DNA from 3 places in the Sphingobium sp. SG1 genome. Region 2 is predicted to be linked to each of the others. Evidence: predicted binding sites of a transcription regulator. Region 2 holds the regulator's gene; each other region holds the start of a gene.
What was found. Region 2 encodes LexA, which represses DNA repair genes until DNA is damaged. Its sites were predicted from a motif close to GTTCCNCNCTTGTTCT; they were not measured.
Positions count from the first base shown of each region.

Region 1: the regulator LexA is predicted to act here: its motif matches at 1,261-1,276, upstream of recA (recombinase RecA).
Region 3: the regulator LexA is predicted to act here: its motif matches at 1,895-1,910, upstream of AC0KVN_RS25645 (ATP-dependent helicase).

Region 1 covers NZ_JBVVOJ010000004.1:45,732-49,082, reverse strand. Annotated here, with positions in the region: gene AC0KVN_RS10940 (hybrid sensor histidine kinase/response regulator) at 1-797, shown strand, start outside; gene AC0KVN_RS10935 (response regulator) at 882-1,238, shown strand; gene recA (recombinase RecA) at 1,351-2,421, shown strand; gene AC0KVN_RS10925 (hypothetical protein) at 2,599-2,784, opposite strand; gene AC0KVN_RS10920 (methyl-accepting chemotaxis protein) at 2,873-3,351, opposite strand, start outside.
Region 2 covers NZ_JBVVOJ010000015.1:39,944-53,322, forward strand. Annotated here, with positions in the region: gene AC0KVN_RS22445 (cupin domain-containing protein) at 1-130, opposite strand, end outside; gene AC0KVN_RS22450 (ribonuclease R family protein) at 156-2,570, shown strand; gene AC0KVN_RS22455 (hypothetical protein) at 2,778-3,068, shown strand; gene AC0KVN_RS22460 (anthranilate synthase component II) at 3,128-3,718, shown strand; gene AC0KVN_RS22465 (SulP family inorganic anion transporter) at 3,743-5,233, opposite strand; sul1 at 5,298-5,353, opposite strand; gene AC0KVN_RS22470 (chloride channel protein) at 5,413-7,167, opposite strand; gene trpD (anthranilate phosphoribosyltransferase) at 7,300-8,292, shown strand; gene trpC (indole-3-glycerol phosphate synthase TrpC) at 8,289-9,080, shown strand; gene moaC (cyclic pyranopterin monophosphate synthase MoaC) at 9,077-9,562, shown strand; gene AC0KVN_RS22490 (molybdopterin molybdotransferase MoeA) at 9,559-10,743, shown strand; gene lexA (transcriptional repressor LexA) at 10,848-11,525, shown strand; gene AC0KVN_RS22500 (ComEC/Rec2 family competence protein) at 11,516-13,379, opposite strand, start outside.
Region 3 covers NZ_JBVVOJ010000027.1:1,553-4,903, forward strand. Annotated here, with positions in the region: gene AC0KVN_RS25645 (ATP-dependent helicase) at 1-1,824, opposite strand, end outside; gene AC0KVN_RS25650 (GFA family protein) at 1,938-2,333, shown strand; gene AC0KVN_RS25655 (hypothetical protein) at 2,442-2,783, shown strand; gene AC0KVN_RS25660 (Rrf2 family transcriptional regulator) at 2,740-3,234, opposite strand; gene AC0KVN_RS25665 (globin domain-containing protein) at 3,342-3,351, shown strand, end outside.

The sequences.
Region 1 (3,351 bases), on a different contig from region 2:
GCCAGCTGGAACAGGTGATCGTCAACCTGGCGGTCAATGCCCGCGACGCCATGCCCGAAGGCGGCACGCTCAATATCCAGACCTATGGCGTGCCGGCGAACCGCGTGCGCGAGATGCGGCAGCAAATTCTGCCGATCAGCGACTATACCGCGCTGCGCGTGTCCGACACGGGCCTGGGCATCCCGCCCGACATCTTGTCCAAGATCTTCGAACCCTTCTTCACCACCAAGGAACTGGGCAAGGGCACGGGCCTTGGCCTTTCCACCGTCTATGGCATCGTCAAGCAGTCGGGCGGCTATATCTTCGCCGAATCCGAACTGGGCCGGGGCGCCAGCTTCGTCATCTATCTGCCGGTCTATGCCGGCGGCGACATCGAGCAGGCCAAGCCCAAGACGCCGATCAAGCGCAGCGAAACCTGGGGCACCGGCACAGTGCTGCTGGTCGAGGATGAGGATATGGTCCGCGCCGTGGCCGAACGCGCCCTCACCCGCCAGGGCTACAAGGTGCTGACCGCCAGCGACGGCGAACAGGGGTTGGAAGTGCTGGGCGGCGGCGAGAAGATCGACCTGCTGATCTCCGACGTGGTGATGCCCAATATGGATGGCCCGGCGATGGTGGCGCAGGCGCGGCGCAGTTTCCCCGACCTCCCCGTGCTGTTCATGTCCGGCTATGCCGAGGAGCAACTGCGCAAGTCGATCGACATCGCCAATGTCGCCTTCCTGCCCAAGCCCTTTTCCGTCAACCAGTTGGCCGAAGCGGCGCGCGACGCGCTGGCGATGCGACCGGCGGCGGAATGAACTTGCCCGCCGGCAAACGATTATGCTGGGCATCGCCTGCCCCTTTGGCTAGCGATGGGAAGCAAGCACAAGGGACAAGGGCGCATGGCTGACGGCAAGTCCATCCTCATCGTCGAGGATGAAGCGATGATCGGCATGATGCTGGAAGATTATCTCGACGCGCTCGGCTATCGCCTCCACGCGACCGCCGCGTCGGTGGACGAGGCGTGCGCCCTGGCGCGCGAGGGCGGGTTCGACGCCGCCCTGCTCGACTGCAATCTCCAGGGTGAAAAAAGCTGGCCGGTCGCCGACATATTGGCCCAGCAGTCGATCCCCTTCCTGTTCGCCACCGGCGGCATGGCGGATGATCTGCCGCAGGGTCATGCCGATCGGCCGACGCTGGCCAAGCCCTTCACCATCGGCGCCGTGGAGCGCGCGCTGGAGAAGATTCTCGCCGACTGAATAGGCAGGATAGGAAATTTCCGTTCCCCTCTTGTTCCGCAGGAACAAACAGGATACATCATTGGCAGGCGCCGAGTGACTCGACGCGATCCGCTTGACAGGGGATAGGCCGATGACCGCTATGCTCTCACTCATCGATTCCAAGAAGACAGGCACAATGGACAGACAGAAAGCATTGGAGGCGGCGCTCGCCCAGATTGATCGCGCCTTCGGCAAGGGCAGCGCGATGAAGCTCGGCAGCCGTGAGAAGATCGAGATTGAATCGATCTCGACCGGCTCGCTCGGCCTCGACATCGCACTCGGCATCGGCGGCCTGCCCAAGGGCCGCATCATCGAGATTTACGGCCCCGAAAGCTCGGGCAAGACCACGCTGACGCTGCATGCGATCGCCGAAGCCCAGAAGGCCGGCGGCACCGCCGCCTTCGTCGACGCGGAACATGCGCTCGACCCCATCTATGCCAAGAAGCTGGGCGTCGACATTGACGAACTGATCGTGTCGCAGCCCGACACCGGCGAACAGGCGCTGGAAATCGTCGACACGCTGGTCCGTTCCAACGCCATCGACATCCTCGTCGTCGACTCGGTCGCCGCGCTGGTGCCGCGCGCCGAGATCGAGGGCGAGATGGGCGACAGCCATGTCGGCCTGCAGGCGCGCCTCATGTCCCAGGCGCTGCGCAAGCTGACCGGGTCGATCGCCCGCTCCAAGTGCATGGTGATCTTCATCAACCAGGTGCGCATGAAGATCGGCGTGATGTACGGCAATCCGGAAACCACCACCGGCGGCAACGCGCTCAAATTCTACGCCTCGGTCCGTCTCGACATCCGTCGCACCGGCCAGATCAAGGATCGCGACGATATCGTCGGTAACGCGACCCGCGTGAAGGTGGTGAAGAACAAGGTCGCCCCGCCCTTCAAGCAGGTCGAATTCGACATCATGTATGGCGAGGGCATTTCCAAGATCGGCGAAATGCTCGACATCGGCGTCAAGGCCGGGCTGGTCGAGAAGTCGGGCTCCTGGTTCTCCTATGACTCGGTCCGCATCGGCCAGGGTCGCGAGAACGCCAAGACCTTCCTCAAGGAAAATCCCGAAATGGCAGACCGCCTGGAAAAGGCGATCCGCGGCAAGACCGAGGAAGTCGCCGAAGGGATGATGGCCGGACCCGAAGCGGGGGATGACGACTAAGCAGGACGACCGCGCCCGACCGGATCAACCGGGCGCCTGATCCTGCCTTTCGTCCACCTCTGGCTTCACGCTCTGAAAAGGCCCGTTGCGCGAAGGCGCGGCGGGCCTTTTACCTGTCGTGCGCACGACAGGGCTGTCGCCATGCAGGCGCAACGGAGGGGAAGAGGGAAAAGACCGCTATTCGTGCGGCCGCAGGGCGCGGTTAAGCGAATCCAGCACTTCGGCGATCGGTTCGGTCACGGTGACGCTGCGGCCTTCGCCAAAGCGGATGCGGGTGCCGTCGGTCACGGATGAGACGAAGGTCACCTGGGTAGGGTTGACCGCGGTTTCGGTGCGATCGACGCCGACGAACATGACGAGCATGATCTTCTCTCCCATTTTCGGCCCGTGCCGGACCCATTGGGTGCAAGACTAGCTGCTTTTTGCGCCGTTACCAGAGGCTTTGTGCGGTTCAGCCTGCCTGGATCGCCTGCAGGAACCGGCTCGCCCGATCGTCCAGCCGGTGCGCGACCGTCGCCAGTTGCCCCGCCGCGACGCCGATATCATGGGCGCCTGCCGCCGCCGCGCTCGCATTGTCGCTGATCTGGCGCGCGCTCTGGCGGATATGGTCGCTCGATGATCCGGCTTCCGACAGGCTGGCGGCGATCGACCGGCTGAAGGCACCATGGCGCGCCACCGCCGAAAAAACCGATGCCGACACCTCGTTCGCGGTCGCCATCGCCGCGTCCATGTGCAGATGCCCCTGCGCCACCGTCTCCACCGCCAGCCGGACATGGCCGATGCGCTGGCCGATCTCGGCCGCCGCCTCACGCGTCTGGCTCGCCAGCAGCTTGACCTCGCGCGCCACCACGGCAAAGCCCTGCCCCGCCTCGCCGGCCCGTGCCGCCTCGATGCTGGCATTGAGCGCCAGCATGCTGGTCGCCCGCGCAA
Region 2 (13,379 bases):
TATCGATCGGCGCGATCGCGGTGTCGGGCGAGGCGCCGGGCGCGGCGGCCAGCAGCAGGGGCAAAAGCAATATCGTCATGCCCGTTCCAACGATCCGTCCCCGCCATCCCGCCATGCCACTGGCGCCCATGCGGCCTGCCCCCTATAGCGGAGCCATGGCATCGACCCAGAAGCAGAAGAAGGCGGCCCCGGCCCGCGCAAAAGTCCGTCCCGCCGGGTTCCCGACCCGACAGCAGGTGATGGACTTCATCACCGAGTCCGACACACCGGTAGGCAAGCGCGAAATCGCCAAGGCGTTTGGGCTGAAAGGGCAGGAAAAAATCGCCTTGAAGGCGCTGCTCAAGGACATGGCGGACGAGGGCCTGCTCGACATCGGCCCGGCCCGCGCCTTCCACAAGATGGGCGGCGTGCCCAAGGTGACGGTGCTGCGCATCGTCGATGTCGACGACACCACCCTGATCGCCACCCCCGAACGCTGGGAGGCCGAGGGCCAGCCGGCGCCCCGCATCCGCGTGGTCGAACGGGGCAAACGCGGCGCGCTGACGATCGGCGACCGCATCCTCGCCCGCACCGAGGAAGCGGGCAAGGGCTGGCTCGCCCATCCGATGAAGAAGCTCGCCAAGGCAACCGAGATGCTGCTCGGCGTGGTCGAGGAAATGGCCGACGGCAAGCTCTGGCTGCGCCCGGTCGACAAGCGCATCCGCAAGGATACGCCGATCAGCGACATCGGCACCGCCAAGAAGGGCGACCTGGTCCTGGCCGAGCCGACCGGCCGCCCGCCGCGGATCAGCGCGCGCGTCACCGACATTCTCGGCGATCCCTTCGCCCCGCGCAGCTTCAGCCTGATCGCGATCCACAAGCATGGCATCCCCCATGTCTTCCCCGAAGCGGTGGAGGAGGAAGCGGTCACCGCGTCGAAGCTGCCGCTGCATGAGGACAAGCGCGAGGATTTGCGCCATCTGCCGATCGTCGCGATCGACCCGGTCGATGCCCGCGACCATGACGATGCCGTCTGGGCCGCGCCGGACGAAGATCCCGCCAATGAAGGCGGCTTCAAGGCGATCGTCGCGATCGCCGATGTCAGCTATTATGTCCGCCCCGGCAGCGCGCTCGACCGCGAAGCCCGCAAGCGCGGCAACAGCGTCTATTTCCCCGACCTGGTCGTGCCGATGCTGCCGCATCAGCTCTCGTCCGACATGTGTTCGCTGCGCGCCGGGCAGGACCGCGCCGCCATGGCCTGCCATCTGGTGATCGACGCGCAGGGCAAGGTGAAAAGCTTCCGCTTCTCCCGCGCCATCATCCGCGTCGCCGCCGTCCTCGCCTATGAAAATGCGCAGGCGGCGATCGATGCTCTTTCTTCCGTTCGCCCTGAGCCTGTCGAAGGGCAGGGCCGAGCCGAAGGCGAGGCTGCTTCGCCTGCGGCTCAGCAAGCGGCTTCGACTTCGCTCAGCCCGAACGGAGTGGATCTGGTGGAACATGCCCTGAAACCGCTCTGGGCCTGCTGGGCGCTGCTGCGCAAGGCCCGCGAAAAGCGCGATCCGCTTGCGCTCGACCTGCCCGAACGGCGCGTGGTCCTCGACGAATGGGGCAAGATCGTCAGCGTCGCGGTGCGCGAACGGCTCGACGCCCACATGCTGATCGAGGATTATATGATCGCCGCCAATGTCGCCGCCGCCAAGGCGCTGGAGGCGAAGAAGGCGCCGGTCATGTACCGCGTCCATGAAACGCCGGGCCGCGACAAGCTGGTCGCGCTCAAGGAATATCTCGCCACCTTCGACATCGACTTCGCGCTGGGCCAGGTGATCCGCCCGTCCACCTTCAACCAGCTGATCAAGAAGGTCGGCGAGTCGGAGGAGAAGGAGCAGATCATGACCCAGATCCTGCGCTCCCAGACCCAGGCCTATTATGCGCCGCAGAATATGGGCCATTTCGGCCTGGCGCTGGGCAGCTACGCCCATTTCACCTCGCCCATCCGCCGCTATGCCGACCTTCTAGTCCATCGCGCGTTGGTCGGCGCCTATGATCTCGAACTGCCCGCGCCCAAGGACAGGGCGATCCCCGATCGCTCCTCCCTCAGCCAGGAGGATTATGAGAATATGGGCCGGGTCGGCGAGATGATCTCGGGCCATGAACGCCGCGCGATGGAGGCGGAGCGCGAGACGATCGACCGCTATGTCGCCGCCTTCCTGTCGGCCCATGTCGGCGAGGTGGTGAAGGCACGGATCACCGGCGTCCAGAATTTCGGCTTCTTCGCCACGGTTGAGGGACTGGGCGGCGACGGCCTCGTGCCCGTATCGACGCTGGGCGCCGAACATTTCTTCTTCGATGAAGCGGGCAAGGCGCTGCAGGGCGTCGAAAGCGGCGACCGCTATACGGTGGGCCAACGGCTGGAACTGCGCCTCGCCGAAGCCGATCCGATCAACGGCGCGCTGCGTTTCGAGCTGCCCGACAATCCGGCCCCGCGCGGCAGCCCGCTCAAACGCGACCGCACCCGCCCGAAAATCCACCGCGGCCGCCCCACCAACATCCGCCATATCGGCAGCAGCCGGGGCAAGCACAAGAAACGGTAAAGGGATGGGTGGCGGGGCGCTGCCGCCTCGGCCTACATCGTCATCCCCGCTTTTTTTCACCGTCATCCCCGCGAAGGCGGGGATCCATCTCCCACCATAACCCCAGCCGCGAGGTCCGGTGATGGTTTCCCGCTTTCGAGGGAATGACGAAAGTCAAATGATAGCGGTCTGCTTTTCCGTGCCATCAATTATGTGTAGTCAGACTGCATGAAGCCAAACGAATATGCGCAAGCTCAGGCTTGGGATTCCATGATACGTATCGTGGTCGTCGGCTGTCTGTTTCTCAGCGCCTTCATGGCTGCCTGTTCAGCCATCGTCCTCAGCATCCTGGCGGACTCTGGCGATGCCATTCTTCTGCGAAGCGCCCTTTTGGTGTTTGGCACATTGGCGTTCGCGGCGGGCTTGGCTTTCAGAAAAATCGATCGCCTGACCTGGAAGCACTGGTCAGTCATATGCTTGCTCGCCGCGCCAGGGGCAATTTACATGTTAGTCCACTAAGATCAGGCGTTGTTCGCCCCCTTCCCCCCATCGTCATCCGCGCCTATAGGCTGTGTCCCATGATCCTCGTCATCGACAATTATGACAGCTTCACCTGGAACCTGGTCCATTATCTGATGGAGCTGGGGGCCAAGATAGAGGTCGTGCGCAACGACGCCATCTCGGCGGGCCAGGCCCTGTCGAGCGGGGCCAAGGCCTTCCTGCTGTCGCCCGGTCCCTGCACCCCCAATGAGGCGGGTGTCAGCCTGGACCTGGTCGCGGCCTGCGCCGATGCCGGCGCGCCGCTGCTCGGCGTGTGCCTCGGCCATCAGGCGATCGGCCAGCATTTCGGCGGCAAGGTGGTGCGCGGCGGGCTGATGCACGGCAAGACGTCGCCGGTGCGCCATGACGGCACCGGCCTGTTCGCCGGCCTCCCCTCGCCCTTCACCGCGACCCGCTATCACTCGCTGATCGTGGAGGATATTCCGGTCGACCTGGTGGTCAATGCGACCAGCGAGGACGGTTCGGTCATGGGCTTCCGTCACGCGACCCTGCCGATCCATTCGGTCCAGTTCCACCCGGAAAGCATCGCGACCGAACATGGCCATGACATGCTGGCCAATTTCATGAAGATCGCCGGCATCCCGGTCCGCGAGCGCGAAGCGGCGTAAGGCCGCTCCTGGGCGGACCGCACGTCAGTGCGGCACCGCCCCCGTCTCCACCCCGATCTTGTCGTGCAGGGCGAAGCGGTCGACGATGTCGGCACTCGCCCGGTTATAGCCGACCACTTCGACCATGCGCCCCTCGCGCCGCAGCCGGGCGATGATCTTGTCGAGCGCGCCGACGCCCGAAATATCCCAGAAATGGGCGCCCGACACGTCGATCAGCACATGGGTCGCGCTTTCCTCGCCCGTGAAGGCGCGGGTGAAGCGGTCGACCGAGGCGAAGAAGATCTGGCCGGTTACGCGATAGATCGCCCGGCCATCGGCCTCGCTGCGCTCAACCGCGAACATGCGCTGCACCTTCGCGGCAAAGAAGATGCCCGACAGCAGCACGCCGGTCAGCACGCCCAGCGACAGGTCGCGAGTCGCCACCACGACAACAACCGTCGCCAGCATGACGGTCGAGGAAGTCGGCGGATGGCGCCGCAGATTGGCAATCGAGGCCCAACTGAAGGTGCCGATCGACACCATCACCATCACCGCGACCAGCGCCGGCATCGGGATGCGCCCGACCCATGCCCCCAGCACGGCCAGCAGGAACAGCAGGAAGGCGCCGGCGACGAAGGTCGACAGCCGCCCGCGTCCGCCGGACGTGACGTTGATCACCGACTGGCCGATCATCGCGCAGCCGCCCATGCCGCCGAACAGGGACGCAACGATATTCGCCCCGCCCTGCCCCATGCATTCGCGCTGCTTGTCGCTGTCGGTGTCGGTCATATCGTCGACGATCTGCGCAGTCAGAAGCGATTCGAGCAGGCCGACCGCCGCCATCGTCACCGAATAGGGCAGGATGATGCGCAGCGTGTCCCAGGTCAGCGGCACCTGCGGCAAAGCAAGGCTCGGTAGCCCCTCAGGTAGCCGCCCCATGTCGCCAACGGTATGGACCGGCAGGCCCAGGCCGATCGACAGCGCGCTCAGCAGCGCGATCGCCACCAGCGGCGCCGGCACCGCCTTGGTGATCCGGGGGAAGAGATAGATGATGGCGAGGCCACCCAGCACCATCGCATAGGTCTGCCAACCGACGTTGGTGAGTTGCGGCAGTTGCGCCATGAAGATCAGGATCGCCAGCGCATTGACGAAGCCGGTGATCACCGATCGCGACACGAACTGCATCAGCAGGTCCAGCCGCAGCAGCCCGGCGATGATCTGCACCACTCCCATCAGGATCGTCGCGGCAAACAGATATTCGACGCCATGCTCGCGCACCAGCGGCCCGACCAGCACGGCGACGGCGGCAGTCGCGGCGGAGATCATCCCCGGCCGCCCGCCGATCAGCGCGATGGTGATGGCGATCGCCACCGAGGCATAGAGGCCGACGCGCGGATCGACCCCGGCGATGATGGAAAAGCCGATCGCTTCGGGGATCAGGGCGAGTGCGACGACGATGCCGGCCATGATGTCATGCCGCGCCGTCCGGGCGTCGCTGAACCATTGGCGGCGATAGCGGCTGAAAAATTGGGTCATGTCGAAAATCCACATCAGGTCACATGGCACCAGCTCCGGGCGCGGTATCGATAATCATGTGTGATGTTGTCCGGCGGATCGGCGGCCGGAATAGCCACCCGGAATTTCACCGGGTCCATGCGAATGGGGGCCTTCTACAGCCCTACCCCGCCAATGCAACCCCGCGCCGGCCTGCCCATCTATCCCTCGCCGAACAGCGCCCGCTGCGAACTCTCAATCTCCTCGAAATAGCGCCGCCGCGCATGTTTCTCGGTCAGCACGCCCAGCACCAGCCCGCTTTCATCGACCACCGCCAGTTCGTCCGCCGCCGCCTTGTCGAACAAGGGCAGGATCGCGCGGATATCCGCATCGGCCCGCAGCGAGATATCGGCCATTATTGCCAGCGGCGCGATCGGCGCATCCTCCGCCAGTTCGGGGCGATAGGCCGCCGCCGTCGGCACGATACCGCGATAGCCGCCGGCGCCGTCGATCATGATCGCCTTGCTCGCCGACCCCAGCGGCACGAGCGCACGAAACTGGCCGACGCTCATCGTGTCGGGCACCGACACCCAGTCCCGCCGCATCATCCGCCCGGCGGTCAGGTTCATCACCCAGCCAATGTCGCGCGGGCTGCGGATGGTCGATCCGCGCAGATGCAGCCGCCAGGTGGAGAAGGAATAGCCGAACATTTCCCGCGTCACCGCGCTCGACAGCAGCGACGCAGTCAGCACCACGCCCATCAGCTGGAAATCATGCGTCGTCTCCAGCATCAGCAGCCCCAGCGTCATCGGCCCGCCGACGATCGCGACGCTCAGCGCCGCCATCCCCACCAGCGCCGCATCATTGGGGTCGAGCGACCAGCCGATCCCGATGAGGTCGACGATCTGCGCGAAAATCTGCCCCGCCAGCGATCCCAGGAACAATGACGCAAAGAACAGCCCACCGCGAAAGCCGAAGCTGAGCGAGATCACCGACGCCGCGATCTTGAGGCATAGGATCATCAGCAGCACGGTCCAGTCGGGCAGCAGGATGAGGTTGAGGTGCAAGGCGCCATGCCCGGCCGACAAGGTCTGCGGCGTCAACCAGGCGAGCGGCATCAGCAGCACGCCACCGATCAGCGGCCGCCACCGCCCCGGCCAGGTCCAGCCCTGCACCCGCAGCTCGGCAAAGGTCACCATCCGCATGATGAGGATGCCCAGCCCCGCGCACAGCAGGCCAAGCAGCGCATAGAGAAGATAGTCCGCCGTCCCCAATATCCGGTCCGCCGTGGTCGCGATCAGCCAGGGCTCGACGCCCAGCGCGCGGGTCACGAACGCCGCGCTCAAGGCCGCCGCCACGACCGGCGCGATCGCGGCCGGCGTATAATGGCCGATCACGATCTCGAACGCATAGAAGGCGCCGGCCAGCGGCGCGCCGAAGGCCGCGCCAACCCCTGCCCCCGCACCCGCGCCGACCAAAGTGCGCAGATCATTGCGCCGCAGCTTTAGCCATTGGCCCAGCAGCGACGCGACGCCGCCCCCCATCTGCGCATAGGCCGCCTCCAGCCCGACCGAGGCGCCCGCTCCGTTCGACAAGACCGTCTGCCCGGCAATCACCAGATTGTCGGCCATCGGGATGCGCCCGCCATGCAGGGCATTGGCCTCCACCACGTCGATCAGCGGCCGTTGCCGCCGGCGCAGCAGCCGCGCCAGCAGCACCAGCGCCAGCCCGCCCAGCGGCAGGCCGAGCAATCGCCAGGGATGGCGGATCTCGCCCAACGCGCTCAGCCGGTTGATGCTGACGCCATAGAGCAGTTCCTGAATGCCATGCGCCATCAGCTGCAACAGGTTGGTGATCAGCCCCGCCGCCACGCCCGCCAGTATGGCGAGCAGGATGAAGGCCGCCTCGCTCTCGCGCAGCCGGCGGCGCTGGCGGATGGCAAGGCTCCAGAACAGGGTCGACCAGGATCGGCGCATGGTTTTCCCGACAACGCCCCTTTGGTGCCCGCGTCAAGCCAATTGCCGGACCACGCAACAAAATTCCAATTGGCGGGCAAATAGCATGTCGCCCTCGACTTTCGCGCGTGGCCGGGACTAAAGGCTTGGCCCATGACCCTGTTGCCCGATCCCAGCGCGCCCCTGGCCGCCGACGAAGCCGCCCGCGCCTTCGACCTGCTGTTCGACGCCGACCTGTCGGACGAGGCGATCGCCGGCTTCCTCGTCACCATGGCACGGCGCGGCGAGACTGCGACGGAAATCGCCGCCGCCGCCCGTGCGATGCGCGCCCGGATGATCCCGGTCGATGCCCCCGAAGGCACGATCGACGTTTGTGGCACCGGCGGCGACGGCCATCACACGCTCAACGTCTCGACCGCCGTCAGCCTGGTGGTCGCGGCCGCCGGCGTGCCGGTCGCCAAGCATGGCAATCGTGCCGCCTCGTCCAAGGCGGGGGCCGCCGACACGCTCGAAGCGCTCGGCCTTGATCTTGATCGCGCCGCCGCCACGGCGGAAGCGACGCTCAAGGATCTGGGCATCTGCTTCCTGTTCGCGCAAAATTATCATCCTGCGCTCAAGCGTCTCGGCCCGATCCGCCGGTCGATCGGCGAACGCACCATCTTCAACCTGATGGGGCCGCTCGCCAATCCCGCCAATGTCCGTCGCCAGCTCGCCGGCATCGCTCGCCCCGCCTATGTCCCCATCTATGCCGACGCACTGGGCCAGCTGGGCGCCACCCATGCGATGATCGTGTCGGGCGACGAGGGCCTCGACGAACTCTCGCTCGCCGGCGGCAACGACATTGCCGAGGTGACGGCCGACGGCGTGGTCGCGATGCGCCGCCTGACCGCCGCGGACCTCGGCCTCTCGACCCATCCCGTCACTGCCATTCGCGGCGGCGACCCGGCCCATAATGCCGCGGCTCTTCGCGCCCTGCTCCGGGGTGAGGCCGGCGCCTATCGCGACGCCGTGCTGCTCAACGCCGCCGCCGCTTTGGTGGTGGCTGACGCTGCCCATGATTTCCAGGAAGGCGTCGAACAGGCCGCCGAGGCGATCGACAACGGCCTTGCCAACGCGCTCCTCAATTGCTGGATTGCCTATCAATGACCAACAAGCTCATCGAAATCTGCGATTTCAAGCGCGAGGACGTCGCCCGCCGCAAGGCCGCGACAACGATCGCGTCGCTCCACGCCCGCGCCAGCGAGCAGACCCCGCCGCGCGGCTTCCGCAAGGCGCTGGACGATGCCGCCCGCTCGGGCTTCGGCCTGATCGCCGAGGTGAAGAAGGCCAGCCCGTCCAAGGGGCTGATCCGCGCCGATTTCGATCCGCCGGCCCATGCGCAAGCCTATGCCGCCGGTGGCGCTGCCTGCCTTTCGGTGCTGACCGACGAGCCCTATTTCCAAGGCCATGACGATTATCTGATGGCCGCCCGCTCGGCCTGCGCCCTGCCCGTGCTGCGCAAGGATTTCATCGTCGACCCCTGGCAGATCCTCGAAAGCCGCGCGCTCGGCGCCGACGCGATCCTCATCATCGTCGCCGCGCTGGAAGACGGCCAGATGCAGGAGATTGAGGACGCTGCGCTTGGCCTTGGCATGGATGCCCTGATCGAGGTGCATGACGAGGCCGAACTGGAGCGCGCGCTCAAGCTGCGCTCGCGCCTAATCGGCGTCAACAACCGCGACCTGCGCGATTTCAGCGTCGATTTCGCCCGTACCTATGAACTGGTGGGCAAGGCGCCCGACGGCTGCACCTTCGTCGCCGAAAGCGGCCTTGGCTCGCACGCCGACCTCACCGCCATGGCCGATCATGGCGTGCGCTGCTTCCTGGTCGGCGAAACCCTGATGCGCCAGGCCGATGTCGAGGCGGCGACCCGCAACCTGCTGACGGGCGCATGACCGGCCTCACCCATCTCGACGAGGATGGCGCCGCCCGCATGGTCGATGTCTCGGCCAAGGCCGTGACCGCGCGCGAGGCGGTGGCCGCTGGGCGCATCACCATGGCGGCCGACGCCGCGCAGGCGATCGCCGCCGGCCTCGTCAAGAAGGGGGATGTGCTGGCCGTCGCCCGTGTCGCCGGCATCATGGCGGCCAAGCGCACCGCCGAACTGATCCCGCTCTGCCATCCGATCCCGCTGAGCGCCGTCACCATCGACTTTACCCTCCACGACGATGGCGTCACCGTCACCGCAACCGCGCGCACCGCCGGCCAGACCGGGGTGGAGATGGAGGCGCTGACCGCCGCGACTGCCGCCTTGCTCACCGTCTATGACATGGCCAAGGCGCTCGATAAGGGCATGATAATCGGCGATGTTCGCCTGCTCGCCAAGCGCGGCGGCAAATCGGGCGACTGGACCGCGCCGGAGAGCAGCGACCGATGAACCTGATGCCGGTCGCGGACGCGCAGGCGCGGCTACTTGCCCTCGCCGATCCGTTGCCGGCCGAACATGTGCCCGTCGCCACCTGTGCCGGTCGCTGGCTCGCCACCGACATCAGCGCGCGCCGCGACCAGCCCTGGGCCGATCTTTCCGCGATGGACGGCTATGCCGTGCGCGCATCCGAAGGCGCCGGACCGTGGCAGCTGGTCGCCACCAGCAGCGCGGGCGACGCCGATATCCCGGCCCTGCAACCGGGCCAGGCTTGCCGCATCTTCACCGGCGCGCCCTTGCCGGCCGGCGCCGATGCGATCCTGATCCAGGAAAATGCCACGCGCGCCGGCGACAAACTGACCGCGCATGACGGCATATTGACGCCCGGCAGGCATGTCCGCCCGCTCGGTTCCGATTTCCGCGCCGGCACGCTGCTGGTCAGCGCAGGCAGCCGCCTCACGCCGGGCCAGATCGCGCTTGCCGTCCTTGGCGGCCATGGCAGCCTGCCCGTCGGCGCCCGGCCCCGCATCGCCCTGCTCTCGACCGGCAATGAACTTGTTCCCCCCGGCGCGCCGACGCCGCCGGGCTATCTCCCCTCGTCCAACGCGCCGATGCTCGCGGCCCTGCTCGCCGCCCTGCCCTGCGACGTGATCGACCTTGGCATCGTGCCCGACGATCTCGCTGCCATGACGCAGGCGCTGGAACAGGCGGCACAGGCCGATATCATCGTCTCGACCGGCGGCGCCTCGGTCGGCGACCATGACTATGTCCGCCCCGCCTTCGCGGCCGCCGGCGGCACGCTCGATTTCTACAAGATCGCGATGCGGCCGGGCAAACCGCTGATGGCCGGGCGCCTCGGCAACGCCACCTTCCTCGGCCTGCCGGGCAACCCGGTCTCCGCCTTCGTCACCGGCACGCTGTTCCTCTGCCCGCTGGTGCGCCATCTCGCCGGATCGCGCGCGCCGCTGCCGCCGATCGTGCAGGCCCGCCTTGCCGCCCCACTCGGCCCAACGGCGGAACGCGACGATTATCTGCGCGCCTATCGCGGCGCCGACGGCATCGTCTCCGTCACATCGCAGGACAGCGCCGCCACCGCCGCCATGGCGCTGGCCGACTGCCTGATCCGCCGTCCGGCCGGTTCAGCCCCCGCCATTGCCGGCGACATGGTCGACATCATCCCCCTGACCGCCTGACTATCTGACTGCCTGACCGGCAAAAGCGGCGCATGGCTTAACGCGCTTGACTTGCCCCTTTCCGTTTCCTATGCGTTCTTCATTCGTTCCATGGAGGACCGCCGATGTTGACGCCCAAGCAGCAGGAATTGCTGAGCTTCATTCAGACCCGGCTGGAAGAAGGCGGCGTGTCCCCTTCGTTCGAGGAGATGAAGGACGCGCTCGACCTGCGCTCCAAGTCCGGCATCCACCGGCTGATCAATGCGCTGGAGGAGCGCGGCTTCATCCGCCGCCTGCCCAACCGCGCCCGCGCGCTCGAAGTGCTCAAGCTGCCCGATGCGATGCATCGCGCGCCGGCTCCGGCCATTCCGACGCCCAAGATATCGGCGCCCGCCGTGCTGCTGCCGACCGCCGCCAATGACGTGATCGAAATCCCGCTGCACGGCCGCATCGCCGCCGGCGTGCCGATCGAGGCGATGGAAAGCCACACCATGCTCTCCGTCCCCGCCGCCTTGCTCGGCTCGGGCGATCATTATGCGCTCGAAGTGTCGGGGGACTCGATGATGGAGGCCGGCATTCTCGACGGCGACTTCGCGCTGATCCAGCGCACCGATGTCGCGCGCGAAGGCCAGATCGTCGTCGCTCTGATCGACGACGCCGAAGCGACGCTCAAATATTTCCGCCGCGAAGGCAGCCGGGTTCGGCTCGATCCCGCCAATGCCGCCTATGAACCGCAAATCTACGATCCGCGCCAGGTCCGCATCCAGGGCAAGCTCGCCGGCCTGCTGCGCCGCTACAACTGACCGGCTTTTCGGGGCCGGCGGCGCACGATCCAAGGATGTGCGTCGCCGGGCCGATGGACGGTGTGAACTTTGCCGCTTTCAAGGCTAATCGACAGGCCGCCGGTGCGGGACAGCAGCCGGCGGTCAATCTTCATCCAGCGCGGTCGGCACCAATAAGGCAGGCCCCGGTCACTGATGACGATATCGGCCGCCGCGCAATCCCGCTCCAATATCGGCCGATCAACCAGCATCGCATTGCGCGTCACCAGCAAATGCCAGTCGCGCCCGTCCCGTGGCAACGTCACCGCACATAGATCAGTCGAGCAGCGCGACTGCTTCATCTTCGCGATCGCCTCCAGCGTCCCGTCATAGCCCGCGCTCTCGCTCAGCACGTCGCGGACATACTCACCCGCCCCCTCGCGCAGCAGCGCCATCGTCCCCGCTGGTGTCCGCACCGCGACATGCCGCCCGTCGCCGGTCACCACGATATCGGGCGGCGCCAGCGACGCGATGCCGATCAGGCCGATCGCGACCGGCCCCAGCCCCAGCCAGCGCCAGCGACTGCGCCAGAGCAGGCACCAGAGACCTCCCACCAGGATGACCGCGAACAGCCCGCCCGGCACCGCCGGCGCCAGCATCACCGCCATCGGGCTCGCCGCCACGCCATGCGCCACCGCTAGCAACAGCGCGATCGCCTTGGCCGTGAGCCACCAGAAGGGCGCGCCCAGCCCGACGAGGTCGAAGCCCAGCGCCAGCGCCTCCAGCGGCATGATGACGAAGGTGGTGAGCGGGATCGCGACCAGATTGGCCACCGCGCCCAACAAACCTGCCTTGTGAAAATGGAAAAGGGCGATCGGCGCCAGCACCATTTCGATGGCAAGGCCGGTCATCAGCATCGCCGCCACCGTCCGCCCGGCCTTGCGCAACCAAGGCTCGTCCCGCGCCATCGCGAACGCCTTGAACCGCCGATGCTCGCCCAGCGCCACCAGCGCGACCACGGCGGCAAAGCTCATCTGGAAGCTTGGGCCGATCAGCGCCTCTGGCCAGAAGACCAGCACCACCAGCGCCCCGGTCGCCACTAGCCGCAGGGTGATCGCCTCGCGCCCCAGCGCCAGCCCGCCCAGCACCAGCAGCGCCGCGATGCAGGATCGCACCGTCGGCACCTCCGCGCCGGTCAGCAGCGTATAGCCGATCCCCGCCAGCGCGCCCCCGGCCGCCGCGATCAGCATCAGCGGCCAGTCCAGCGCCGCGCGCGGGATCAGCGCCAGCAGGCGCAACAGCAGGAATATCACCGCCCCGATCAGCGCCGTCACATGCAGCCCGCTGATCGAGAGAAGATGGGCAAGGCCACTACGCCGCATCGCCTCCGCATCCGCTTCGGCAATCGCGCCCTGGTCGCCGGTCGCCAGCGCCACCGCAATCCCCGCCGGTGCGCCCGCCACCTGTCCGCTGATATGATCGAACAGTCGCGCCCGCAGCGTCGCCCCCTCGCGCGCCTGCTCCACCATTTCGACCGGCGCCAGCGCCCGCCCGGTCGCCCCGATCCCCTGGAAATAGGCGCGTCGCGCGAAGTCGAACGCCCCCGGCACGCTCGGCGGCGCGGGCGGCATCAGCCGCACGCGAAAGCGCAGCACCGCCCCCTTGCCCAGCCCTTCGGGCACATCCGCCTCCGCGATATTCACCCGGATCGCCGCGGGCAGCGCCGGCGCCTCGATCGGCCGCAGCCCCACCCGCACCATCTGCTGCGCCGGCAGCTTGGCAACCGCCGTCACCGTGCCGGTCACCTGTGCGAATATGGGACGGGCCAGCGGCGGCTGACCCAGCCATGTCGCCTTACCCCAGACCAGCAGGCAACCAACACAAGCCAACAAGCCG
Region 3 (3,351 bases), on a different contig from region 2:
CGCGCGGGTGATCGCCACATAGGCGAGGCGCCGTTCCTCCTCCAGACTGTTGAGCCCGCCTTCGTCCAGCGCGCGCTGCGAGGGGAAGATGCCTTCCTCCCAGCCGGCGAGGAAGACATTGTCGAATTCCAGGCCCTTGGCGGCGTGGATGGTCATGATGGTGAGCTTCTGCTCATCCTGCTGCGCCTCATTGTCCATGACCAGGCTGACATGTTCGAGGAAGGCGCCCAGCGTCTCATATTCCTCCATCGCGCGGCTGAGTTCGCTCAGATTTTCGAGGCGCCCGGCGCTCTCGGTCGAGCGTTCGGCCTGGAGCGTGGTGGTATAGCCGCTTTCGTCCAGGATCTGGCGCGCCAGTTCGGCATGGGGCAGTTGTGCGGCGCGATCGCGCCAGCGGGCGAGGTCGCCGATGAAGGCGCCGAGCGAACGGCGCGCCTGGGGCGTCAGTTCGTCGGTGTCGAGGATGCGCGCGGCGGCAAGGGCGAGGGGAATGCCCTCCGCGCGCGCCAGACGGTGCAGCTTCTCGACCGCCTTGTCGCCCAGGCCGCGCTTCGGCACGTTGACGATGCGTTCGAAGGCCAGGTCGTCGGCCGGCTGGTTGACGAGGCGCAGATAGGCGAGCGCATCGCGGATTTCGGCGCGCTCATAGAAGCGGAAGCCGCCGACGATGCGATAGGGCAGGCCGATCTGGATGAAGCGGTCTTCGAATTCGCGGGTCTGGTGCTGGGCGCGGACGAGGATAGCAACCTCGTCCAGCGATCCACCGGCGCGGGCGATCGCCTCGATCTCGTCGCCGACGCGGCGGGCTTCCTCCGGCCCGTCCCACACGCCGAGCACGCGCACCTTCTCGCCGACGTCGATGTCGGTCCACAATGTCTTGCCCAGGCGATTGCCATTTTCCGCGATCACCCCGGAGGCGGCGCCCAGGATATGCGGGGTGGAGCGGTAATTCTGTTCCAGGCGGACGATCACGGCGCCCGGAAAATCCTTTTCGAACCGCAGGATATTGGCGACTTCTGCGCCACGCCATGAATAGATGGACTGGTCGTCGTCACCGACGCAGCAGATATTCTTGCGGGTCTGGGCGAGCAGCCGCAGCCAGAGATATTGGCTGCTATTGGTGTCCTGATACTCGTCCACCATGATATATTTGAAGCGCTGCTGATATTGCTCCAGCACGTCGCGATGGCGCTTCAAGATGGTGAGAGAGTGGAGTAGCAAGTCACCGAAATCACAGGCATTCACTTCACGCAGACGAGCCTGGTAGGCGGCATAGAGCTTCTGACCCTTGCCATGGGCATAGCCCTCTGCCTCGCCGGCGCCGACTTCTTCCGGGGTGAGGCCCTTGTTCTTCCACTGGTCGATCAGGCCGGCGAGTTGACGCGCGGGCCAGCGCTTCTCGTCAATTCCCTCCGCCTGGATCAGCTGCTTCATCAGGCGCAACTGGTCATCGGTGTCGAGGATGGTGAAATTGGACTGGAGACCCACCAGTTCGGCATGGCGGCGCAGCATCTTGGCGGCGATCGCGTGGAAGGTGCCGAGCCAGGGCATGCCCTCGACCGCCGGGCCGATCATCCGGCCGACGCGCTCGCGCATTTCCCGTGCCGCCTTGTTGGTGAAGGTCACGGCCAGGATTTCCGAGGGCCAGGCGCGCTGGGTCGCGACCAGATGGGCGAGGCGGGCGGTAAGCGCTGCGGTCTTGCCCGTGCCCGCGCCGGCCAGCACCAGCACCGGTCCCTCCGTGGTCAGCACCGCTTCGCGCTGCGGTTCGTTGAGGCCCTTCAGATAGGGCGGGTCATTGGGAGAGGGGGCAGGCACGGTCATGGGCGATCAACTAGGGATGGGCGGTTGCGGGGGCAAGGGCAGATGGCCTTGCAGCGGGACGCAATCTATGAGAACAAAAAGGGAATCACGCAAGATGCGAATGGAGCAAGATGATGGTGACGGGGCGGTGCCAGTGCGGGGCGATCCATTATGCGGCGGAGGGCGAGCCGGTTTACAGCGCGCTGTGCCATTGCAGCGATTGCCGGATGAGCGCGGGCGCGCCGATGGTCGGCTGGGCGCTGTTCGCGCATGACAAGGTGACGATAGAGGGCGATCCGGTCACCTATCAGTCGTCGGACAATGCGACCCGCCATTTCTGTGGCACTTGTGGCACCGGGCTGTTCTACACCAACCCGACGGTCTTTCCCGGCATGATCGACATCCAGAGCGCGACGTTGGACGACCAGAGCGCCTTTCCGCCGGCGGTGCATATCCAATATGCCGAGGCGGCGCCGTGGATGGCGGCGGCGCATGACCTGCCCCGGTTCGATCGATACCCGTCGGACTGAGCGTGCGGCCGGCGTCAGCGGCGGCACGGTTCGTCGCTGACGCGGAACAGGGAGGCGGGGCGGCCGGTTTCTCCCTTGCTCGGGGCAAGGAGTAGAAGGACGAACCCGATGAAGATCATCATGATCGCCGGCTTTGCTGCCCTGTCGATGGCGGCGCTGCCCGGTCAGGCCGGGGCGCAGGCGATGTCGCCGCCGGCCCAGAACCAGGATCCCAATGCGGCCCAGCCGACCGGCGCGGTGCCGGCCGAGACGGGCATGGTGCCGGCGCCGGCGGACGTGCCGCGCGATCCGGCTGCGCCTGTGGGCACGGCGGCCAATCCTGTGACGGTGGGCGGCAACATGACGCCGCCGCCGACCGAGGCGAAGGCTTATCCGGTCTGCGGCAAGGGCGTGCAGGACGGTTGCGTCAATCCGGGCGAGGCGAAGAAGAGGATGCGCAGGCCGGGCTGAGATCCGGTTTGGGGTCGGTCGATGTCGGGCCGGGCAGGGCGGCGATGAGCGCTGCGAGGCCGGTCCGGTCACGCGCCGCGTCGGCCAGGCTATAGCCGTCCAGCACCGTCAGGAAAGCACCGACCGCCTGCGCCAATATGCCCGACAGGCCGCAGGCGGGACGGATCGCGCAGGCCGCGCAATCGGCCATCGCCATGTCCGGCTCGCTATGGCGTACGACCGCGCCGATGCGGATATCGGCAGGGTCGGCGGCAAGGGTGAAGCCGCCGCCGCGACCACGCTGGGTGCGGATGAAGCCACCCTGGCCCAGACCATGCACCACCTTCATCAGATGATTGCGCGACAGGCCATAGGCATCGGCAATTTCCGGGATCGTCGCCCGTCCACCCGGCACGGCGGCGAGATGGATCAGCACGCGCAGCGCATAATCGGTGTGGCGGGTCAATTGCATCGCGCCCTCCTATCCTGCGGGCAGAGTGTCATAAACATATATTCAATTTACATCTTAAAAGATGCATATTAAATGAACCTTATCGAATCCCCGATAAGGAGCCTGTCATGCGCGAAA